2 regions of the Buttiauxella sp. BIGb0552 genome follow, and region 2 is predicted to be linked to the other one. Evidence: predicted binding sites of a transcription regulator. Region 2 holds the regulator's gene; the other holds the start of a gene.
What was found. Region 2 encodes ArgR, which controls arginine synthesis, uptake and breakdown. Its sites were predicted from a motif close to ANTGAATAAAAATACANT; they were not measured.

Region 1 (5,116 bases), on a different contig from region 2:
TTTACTTCAACCAGTTTGTGAATCAGGGTGCGACGGGTGATTTCGGTTGGGTGTGCGGTCAGAACTAATTCCAGTGACAGAGACTCAACAGCATCACGAATGGCAGCTTCACTAAGGTCCGGCTGATTTTTTAATTTTTGGAGTGTCTTAGCGATAACTTCGGGATTGCTGGCGGCTTCGCCATTGGCTGAAATGCTGTGATATTGCTCGGCGGTGTTGGCCAGATTCAAGAATTGGCTGAATGCACGGGCTACAGGGAGTAGTTCATCGTTAGACAGGTTCTGTAACGTGGTTAGCAGCTCCTGGCGGTTTGCCTCATTGCCAGCCCGTGAAGACTTTGACAATTTGCGGATTGTTTCTACGCGGTCAAGAATGTTTTCACCTAACGCATCCTTGATGGTATCCCCGAGCAACTTGCCGAGCATACTGACATTACTTCGCAAAGCGGAATACTGTTCGTTCATATGACCCCAGACACCCTATCCAATCTGATATGTAATTTAATTTCACCCGTGAAGGTTCAACACCGTCTTTATAAAGCCACGTAAGTCCTCATTCGTCAATTGCTACGAAATCGTTTCAGCAAACGAATAAATTGCGCTAATTCATGAAATTTAATTACTAACTTCGTGGATAAGCGTTTCTTATGAGGATCCGCTAAAAAGCAGCGTAAAAAGGGGGCAAAACCCCCTGAATCGCTATTTTTAATGCCAACAAAAATGATGAATAACCTGGCTAATAAGTTTGCGCGTAGGCTCAATAAACCGAGTTTCGATGTATTCGTCTGGCTGATGCGCCTGGTTAATAGAACCCGGGCCAAGAACCAGCGTTGGGCAAAGCGTCTGAATAAATGGCGCTTCGGTGCAGTAGTTCACGACTTCGGTTTGCGCACCCAGCAGTTTCTCAACGACTTGTACTAACTGGTGGTCTTTGGCGCATTCATAGCCCGGAATCGGCGGGTGAAGCTCAGAAATCGTCAGGCGGCCAGGCCATTTCTGGCTAACCGGCTCCAGTGCTTCGTTAAGCAAACCGTTCAGGTCGTTTAACGTAAGACCCGGCAGCGGGCGAATATCCATATGCAATTCACAACAAGCACAAATACGGTTGGCGGCATCGCCACCGCTGATATGACCGAGGTTTAGCGTTGGATACGGCACGGTGAAGGCATCATGGTGATAACGCTCTTTCAGGGTGTTCTTCAGCGACATGATGTGGCCGATAGCATCGTGCATCAGTTCGATTGCATTCACACCGCGAGCAGGATCGCTGGAGTGACCGGACTGGCCAAGAATCCGAATCGCATTAGAGATATGGCCTTTATGCGCACGGACGGGCTGCAATGACGTCGGTTCGCCAATGATTGCGCAGTCCGGGCGAATATGGGTGGTCTCAGAGAAATAGCGAGCGCCCGTCATCGTCGTTTCTTCATCAGCTGTCGCCAGAATATAGAGTGGCTTTTTAAGCTGCGTCACATCCACATCGCGCAATGAATCAAGAATAAAGGCAAAGAAGCCTTTCATGTCGGCAGTGCCGAGACCGTATAGCTTGTTTTCGTGCTCAGTCAGCGTGAACGGGTCGCGTGTCCAGCGGCCATCATCAAACGGCACCGTATCGGTATGCCCTGCCAGCAGTAAGCCACCGGCACCGTTTCCGGTACTCGCCAGCATATTGAATTTATTGCGCGTACCAGGAACCGATTGTACTTCAACATTGAAGCCCAGGTCGCGGAACCATCCAGCCAATAAATTGATTAAAGACTCATTGCTCTGATCCAACGCGCTGTCGGTGGCGCTGATGGAAGGAGTCGCGATCAACGCGCGGTAAATCTCGATAAAAGGAGGTAATTTCATCTTCACTGTTGACAGGCCTTAGCTCGGGTTGGTATACATAATCATGCATTTATATTGAATAAAAATACAATATTAACTGCCGTAAGGGAACCCCAGGTTCCGGTGGATTTAACCACGTAATTGCACGTTGGGTGATGGCTTACCAGCTGACACCTTTAGCAGACATAACCTAAGAAGGTGTACAGCCGAGATGTTGAATACGCTGATTGTTGGTGCCAGCGGTTATGCAGGCGCAGAGCTTGTGAACTATTTGAATCGCCATCCTCATATGAACATAACCGCTTTGACGGTTTCAGCGCAAAGTAATGACGCAGGAAAATTGATATCTGAATTGCATCCGCAATTAAAAGGTATTGTCGACATGCCGTTACAGGCGATGTCGGATATCAGCGAATTTACTGACGGCGTCGATGTGGTGTTCCTCGCCACGGCCCACGAAGTGAGTCACGATCTGGCGCCACAATTCCTGGCAAAAGGCTGTGTTGTTATCGACCTTTCTGGTGCATTCCGCGTTAACGATGCTGAGTTCTATCAGCGCTATTACGGTTTTAGCCATCAACATCCGGAACTACTGGAGCAGGCGGTGTATGGCCTTGCTGAATGGCAGAGCGACAAACTGAAAGAAACCAGTTTGATCTCAGTCCCAGGTTGCTACCCGACGGCGGCGCAACTGGCGTTAAAACCGCTGATTGATGCCGGGTTGCTGGATTTGACGCAATGGCCAGTGATTAACGCAACCAGCGGGGTCAGTGGTGCAGGGCGTAAGGCCGCGATTTCCAACAGCTTCTGCGAAGTGAGCCTGCAACCGTATGGCATTTTTAACCATCGCCATCATCCAGAAATTTCGACGCATCTTGGTACTCCGGTGATTTTCACACCTCACCTGGGCAATTTCCCGCGTGGGATTCTGGAAACCATCACCTGCCGTCTGAACGCCGGTGTGACGCAGCAACAAATCGCCGATGTTTTTAATCAGGCGTACCAGAATAAACCGTTAGTGCGCCTGTATGACAAAGGTGTGCCGGCACTGAAAAATGTGGTTGGGCTGCCATTCTGCGATATCGGTTTTGCGGTGCAGGGTGAGCATCTGATTGTCGTCGCCACGGAAGACAATCTTCTGAAAGGCGCATCAGCTCAGGCTGTGCAATGCCTGAATATTCGTTTTGGCTTTGCCGAAACGCAGTCTCTTATTTAATTGATGCCGGGTGACATGATGAATCCATTAATTATCAAATTAGGCGGCGTACTGCTCGATAGCGAAGAAGCGCTCGAGCGCCTATTTACGGCGCTGGTGAACTATCGCGAATCCCACCAACGTCCGTTGGTGATTGTGCACGGTGGCGGTTGCCTGGTGGACGAGTTGATGAAAAAGCTCTCGTTGCCAGTGACAAAGAAAAACGGCCTGCGTGTCACGCCTGCTGACCAGATTGACATCATTACTGGTGCGCTTGCTGGGACGGCGAATAAAACCTTGTTGGCGTGGGCGAAAAAGCATGGCATCAATGGTGTGGGTCTTTGTCTCGGTGATGGCGGCAGTGTGACGGTCACAAAACTGGATGAAGAACTGGGCCATGTAGGGCTTGCAAAACCGGGTTCGGCTAAGCTGATTACCACGCTTTTAGATTCTGGTTTCCTGCCGATTGTCAGCTCTATTGGCGTCACTGCTGAAGGTGAGTTGATGAACGTGAATGCTGACCAGGCGGCGACCGCTTTGGCCGCAACGCTTGGTGCGGATTTGATTCTGCTGTCAGATGTCAGCGGCATTCTGGATGGCAAAGGGCAACGTATTGCAGAAATGACGGCGGCGAAAGCTGAGCAGTTAATCGCTCAGGGCATTATTACCGACGGCATGATAGTGAAAGTTAACGCGGCGCTGGATGCAGCACGCACGCTGGGTCGCCCGGTGGATATCGCATCCTGGCGTCACGCGGAGCAGTTACCATCATTATTTAACGGTGTAGCCATTGGCACCCGGATCTTAGCTTAATTTTAAAATAAGTTTTTGAAGGATAAGACAATGCAAAATCACGGCATCAAAAAAATCGTTCTCGCATACTCTGGCGGCCTTGATACTTCAGCCATTATTCCATGGCTGAAGGAAAACTACGGCGGCTGTGAAGTGGTCGCATGTGTGGTGGATATCGGCCAGGACCGTGAAGACCTGAAAGGCGTTGAGCAAAAAGCACTGCGCTCCGGTGCAACTGAGTGCTACGTCGTCGATGCGCGTGAAGAGTTCATCAGTGATTACGTTTATCCGGTATTGCAGACCGGCGCACTGTACGAAGGCACCTATTTGCTGGGTACTTCTATGGCGCGTCCGCTTATCGCTAAAGCGCTGGTTGATGTGGCAAATAAAGTGGGCGCAGATGCGCTGTGCCACGGTGCGACCGGTAAAGGTAACGACCAGGTACGTTTCGAATCCGCATGGGCGGCACTGGCACCACATCTGAAAGTGGTTGCGCCATGGCGTGAGTGGAACCTGCGTTCCCGTGAAGCACTGCTTGATTACCTGAAAGAGCGTGACATCCCGACTACCGCTTCTCTTGAGAAAATCTACAGCCGTGACGAAAACGCATGGCACATCTCTACCGAAGGCGGCGTGCTGGAAAGCCCGTGGAATGCACCGAACAAAGATTGCTGGGTCTGGACTGTTGATCCTAAAGAAGCACCAGATCAGGCTGAAGAAGTTACCGTTACGGTTAAGAAAGGCAAAGTCGTTGCCGTTAACGGCGAAGCGATGACGCCGTTCCAGTGCCTGGAAACGTTGAACAAGATTGGTTCTAAGCACGGCATCGGTCGTATTGATATCGTCGAAAACCGTCTGGTAGGGATTAAATCCCGTGGCTGCTACGAAACTCCAGGGGGCACCATTATGATGGCTGCACTGCGTGGCGTTGAGCAGCTGGTTCTGGATCGCGATAGCTTCAAATGGCGTGAACAACTGGGCCTGGAAATGTCCTACGTAGTTTATGACGGCCGTTGGTTCGCACCACTGCGTAAATCTCTGCAGGCATCTGCGGAATCGCTGGCAGAAGAAGTGAACGGTGAAGTGATTATTGAGCTGTATAAAGGCCATGTCACTGCGAAGCAGAAAAAATCACCGAACAGCCTTTATAGTGAAGAGTTCGCAACGTTCGGCGAAGACGAAGTGTATGACCACAGCCACGCGGGCGGCTTTATCCGTCTGTTCTCTTTGTCATCACGTATTCGTGCTTTAAACGAACTTAAGAAGTAATCAGGCTATCTTACTTGTCATTTTGAACCCG
Region 2 (5,116 bases):
CGGGATTCACTCGCTTGCCGCCTGCCTGCAACTCGAATTATTTTGGGTATATCAGATGCCCAATTCATAACAGGAGAAAACTATGACAAATCAGGCACTCCAGGACAGTGAATTATTCAACACTGGCTATCTCGTAAATGGTGAATGGCGCAAGCTGAGTGAAACTTTCGAGGTTATTAACCCCGCAACGGGCGAGGTTGTCGCCAAAGTCGCAAAGGCTGGTAAAAAAGAGGCTGAAGAAGCTATCACCGCTGCCGCTAAAGCCTTTCCCGCATGGCGTGCAAAAACCGCCAAAGAACGCTCCACCATTCTCTACCGTTGGTTCCAGTTGATAATTGAGAACAAAAGCTGGCTCGGCCGCTTGATGACTACCGAACAAGGCAAACCGTTGAAAGAGGCGGAAGGGGAAGTCGAGTACGCCGCGAGTTTTATTCAGTGGTTTGCGGAGCAGGCTAAACGGGCAAATGGTGAAATTATACCTGCGATCAAACCGGGCTCACGCATTCTCGCCACCCGTGAACCGATTGGCGTTGTAGCCGCCATTACTCCGTGGAATTTCCCGATGGCAATGCTGACCCGCAAACTCGGCCCGGCGCTCGCCGCGGGCTGTACCGGAATCATCAAGCCTGCTAATAACACGCCGCTATCGGCATTTGCTTTACTGGCGCTGGCGAAGAAAGCAGGCGTGCCTGATGGCGTGCTAAATGCTGTAGCCGGTAATACGCAAGAAATCAGCGACGCGATAATGGCGAGCCATGAAGTGCGGAAGATTTCGTTTACTGGATCCACCGCCGTTGGCAAAACGCTGGTGCGCAATGCTGCGGAAACCATGAAAAAAGTCTCCATGGAATTAGGCGGTAACGCGCCGTATATCGTCTTTGATGATGCCGATATTGATGAAGCCGTGAAAGGTGCGATTGCTAACAAATTCCGTAACGCCGGGCAGGTTTGCGTCAGTGTTAACCGTTTCTTTATTCAGGAAAAGGTTTACGACCAGTTCGTCAACAAGCTGGCCGATGCGGTTAAAGCCCTCAAAGTTGGGAATGGCCTGGAAGAGGGCGTCGCCATCGGGCCATTAATTGAGAAATCCGCAGTCGATAAGGTCTGTGAACACGTGGAAGATGCGCAAGCGAAGGGGGGCAAAGTACTGGTGGGTGGCAAGAGCCATGAATTGGGTGGCAATTTCTGGCAACCCACGGTGATTGTCGATGCTAATGACGACATGAAACTGGCGCAGGAAGAAACTTTTGGCCCGGTGGCTGCCTGTTTCCGATTCAAAACGGAAGAGGAAGTGATTGAGCGTGCGAACAATACGCCATTTGGTTTGGCAGCCTACTTCTATACTCAGAATCTGTCGCGCGTATTCCGTGTCTCTCAGGCGCTTGAAAGTGGGATGATAGGGATTAACGAATGCGCAGTTTCGACTGAACTGGGACCATTTGGCGGCGTGAAAGAGTCCGGTCTTGGTCGTGAGGGTTCGGTATTGGGTCTGGATGAGTTTCTGGAAGTCAAAACCTTGCATATTGGTGGGTTGTAGAGCGATTCGTTCTGGTTAAGGTGGCAAGCAATGAAAAAATACACCTTTGATTTTAGTCAGATAGAAGACCAGCCTGGATTCTATCGTCACTTTACCCAGGCATTTCAACTTGAGAAAAAGCAGGTCCACGATCTCGACAGCTTATGGGATGTGGTCGTCGGGGGCACTTTACCCCTCCCGGCGGAAATCGAGTTTGTTCATTTACCAGAGATGCAAAGGCGGCGTTACGGGGCTTTGATTTTGCTTTTTGACGAAGCAGAGGAAGAGCTGGAAGGGCAATTGCGCTTTAACGTGCGCGGCTAACGCTATTTTAGATATAAAAAAGCCCCCGCTAGCGGGGGCAAAGTCGTCAGAATTTGACGACGAGGGTTTATTTATACAGTTCAGCGGTGGCGTGCCAGCTATCGCCAGTACGTGCTTCGGTAATGCGATATGCCGATGCACCTTCTTTAGTCGCCTTCTGTGATAATTCCTGACGCATATCCATTGGCGCACTGCCAGTCTGACTGACAGAAATGCTACCCATAGATTGCATGTTTTGTGCTTGTTCGCTGTTTATCTGATGCGCGGCTGCGTTAGCGCCGAAAGAGATAACAGAGAAAAGGCTCAGTGCTGCGATGGTTAATTTGGTTTTCATGATGTCTACTCCTGAATTATGTTCTCAACGACCGGAAGGGTTTAACTGCGTTTATTGTTCTTGGGGCCGTCGTTTTGATTAATCGGTATTACTTATACCTGCCAGGCTTATTTATACAGCTCAGCAGTGGCGTGCCATGCATCACCAGAACGTGCTTCAACGATGCGATAAGAAGATGCACCTTTCGCTTCAGCTTTTTCATTCAGCATTTGGTGCATATCCATTGGTGCACTGCCTATTTGGCTTACAGAAACTGTGCCCATCGGCTGAAGATTCTGTGCCTGTTCTGCGTTAACAGATGTGGCTGCGAAAGCACCAAATGACAGCATTGAAAGCAGACTGGCGGCTACTACTGTTGATTTCATGTTCATAATTTTTACCTCGTCGTATTCTTTTATTTGGGTCCTCATTCCGTGACCCTCATCACAAAATCAAGTATACACTAATAACGTGGAAAATTAATACCACGCTAATTATTATCTATGAAACTTTACAATAATAGAGGTTTTCTTTATTACGTAAAGTTATTAAAAATGATCTTTTATTGCTTTGTTTATGTTAAATATAAGTAAAAACAATGAGATATCAGACTTTGACTTTTTGTGCGGTTCATCACATAACTTGCTGATGGGTTGGGTTTTTAAAGTAGGAGTAGATGTGAAGAATGAAATTTGCAGGCAGGTATAAGAAAACAGAAGGATGTTATCAAGCAGGTTGCTCCCGCCATTCAATAACAGCGGGAACAGCCGTTTTAAGACTTAAAGCTCTTGTTCGAAGAGCACCAGAATCGCTTCATAAAGCTCTTTAACCGTGAAGTCTTTGGCAGGCGTAGTAAAGATAGTGTCGTCTCCGGCAATCGTGCCCAGGATCCCTTCAGCTTTACCTAAAGAATCCAGTAGGCGTGCAATCAACTGTGCAGCACCCGGGCTTGTGTGGATAACGACAACGGCATCGTTGTAATCAATATCCAGTACCAGATTTTTTAATGGACTGGATGTGGTCGGCACACCCAATTCAGCAGGCAAACAATACACCATTTCCATTTTTGCATTGCGAGTACGCACCGCGCCAAACTTGGTCAGCATGCGGGATACTTTGGACTGGTTAATGTTTTCGAAACCTTCATTTTGCAAGGCATGGACGATCTCGCCTTGAGAACTAAATTTCTCTTCTTTCAATAATGCTTTGAATGCTTTGACTAATTCTTCTTGTTTTGAGGAAATACGCATAGGTCACCCATATTCAGGTCAGCAAAGATAACATTATTATGCATTTAAATGAATTTTTATGCAAATCAATGGCTGGGTGTAAGCTTGAAATAATGTTATGAAAGGGGCTGATTTTATCAAATTTTGTTATCGAGAAACATGCCTTCGTCACGACTCGAAAATAAGTTGTTAGGTAAATTAAATGTTATCAAAATGATGTTGTTTTGCTGCGTAGGGAGGGGTAATGTAACCGCCTGTTGATGTGACAACATCAGGTTGTGACCGGGCGCTAAGGCGTCGTTTCCACCCGGCGAGTAAATGCAGCAGTAACGTTTCAGGATTGCGTAACTTCGCAAACCTTGAGCGGGAATATTGTAATTACCCCTTCTCTGGATTATGGTCGCCACCGCATGGAGTTACGGCACCTATTTGCTAACCATAATAAGGAGTTTAGGATGAAAGTTGCAGTCCTCGGCGCAGCAGGCGGAATTGGCCAAGCGCTTGCCCTTCTACTCAAGACCCAACTGCCTTCAGGTTCAGAACTCTCTCTGTATGATATTGCACCTGTAACCCCAGGTGTTGCAGTCGATCTGAGTCATATCCCGACCGATGTAAAAATCAAAGGTTTCTGTGGTGAAGATGCAACTCCTGCACTGGTTGGTGCGGATGTGGTGCTTATCTCTGCCGGTGTAGCACGTAAACCAGGTATGGACCGTTCTGACCTGTTTAACGTCAATGCGGGAATCGTGAAGAATCTGGTTCAACAGATTGCTAAAACTTGCCCTAAAGCCTGTATCGGTATTATCACAAACCCTGTGAATACCACCGTTGCTATTGCAGCGGAAGTGCTGAAAAAAGCAGGTGTGTACGATAAAAACAAATTATTTGGCGTAACTACGCTGGACATCATCCGCTCCAACACCTTTGTTGCTCAGCTGAAAGGCAAACTGCCGACCGATATCGAAGTCCCTGTTATTGGCGGACACTCTGGCGTGACTATTCTGCCACTGCTGTCTCAGATCCCAGGCGTAAGCTTCACTGAGCAGGAAGTTGCTGATTTAACTAAGCGTATTCAGAATGCAGGTACTGAAGTTGTAGAGGCGAAGGCTGGTGGCGGGTCTGCAACCCTGTCAATGGGTCAGGCTGCTGCACGTTTTGGTCTGTCTCTGGTTCGCGCGCTGCAAGGCGAAAGCAATGTGGTTGAATGTGCGTATGTTGAAGGCAATGGCGAGCACGCTCGTTTCTTCTCTCAGCCGCTGCTGCTGGGTAAAAACGGTATTGCAGAGATCAAATCTTACGGCAAACTGAGTGCGTTTGAGCACCAGGCGCTGGAAGGTATGCTGGATACCCTGAAGAAAGATATTACTCTTGGTGAAGAGTTCGTTAACAAGTAAACACCAGGCTTCAGAGATAAAAAAACCGGAACTGAGTTCCGGTTTTTTATTGCCTGTCATTCAGCATTTATCAGTTAGTGGCTGGATATTCCTGAATCGTCACTTGTAACGTCAGCTTCTTATCATCGCGCATTACTTCAACCGGAATGACTGAGCCTGGGCGAATTTCTGCCACCTGATCCATAGTGCCTAATGCCGAAATCGCTGGTTTATTGTTCACCGAAATAATCACGTCGTTAACCAGAAGGCCTGCTTTCGCCGCTGGACCGCCAGGTGAAACTTCGTTAACGATAATCCCCTGAATCTGATCAATGCCGGTAGCCGGGCCATGCAATGGTGT

Region 1: a site for ArgR is predicted at 1,904-1,921, ahead of argC (N-acetyl-gamma-glutamyl-phosphate reductase). Genes of this name have one in related genera too.

Annotation. Positions count from the first base shown of each region.
Region 1 is NZ_SODY01000010.1:9,650-14,765, reverse strand. Features, by position in the region: gene ppc (phosphoenolpyruvate carboxylase) at 1-464, opposite strand, end outside; gene argE (acetylornithine deacetylase) at 705-1,856, opposite strand; gene argC (N-acetyl-gamma-glutamyl-phosphate reductase) at 2,041-3,045, shown strand; gene argB (acetylglutamate kinase) at 3,061-3,837, shown strand; gene EDF88_RS23040 (argininosuccinate synthase) at 3,868-5,085, shown strand.
Region 2 is NZ_SODY01000003.1:646,533-651,648, reverse strand. Features, by position in the region: gene EDF88_RS11980 (NAD-dependent succinate-semialdehyde dehydrogenase) at 83-1,537, shown strand; gene EDF88_RS11975 (barstar family protein) at 1,568-1,840, shown strand; gene yhcN (peroxide/acid stress response protein YhcN) at 1,908-2,174, opposite strand; gene yhcN (peroxide/acid stress response protein YhcN) at 2,282-2,545, opposite strand; gene argR (transcriptional regulator ArgR) at 2,933-3,403, opposite strand; gene mdh (malate dehydrogenase) at 3,838-4,776, shown strand; gene degS (outer membrane-stress sensor serine endopeptidase DegS) at 4,847-5,116, opposite strand, start outside.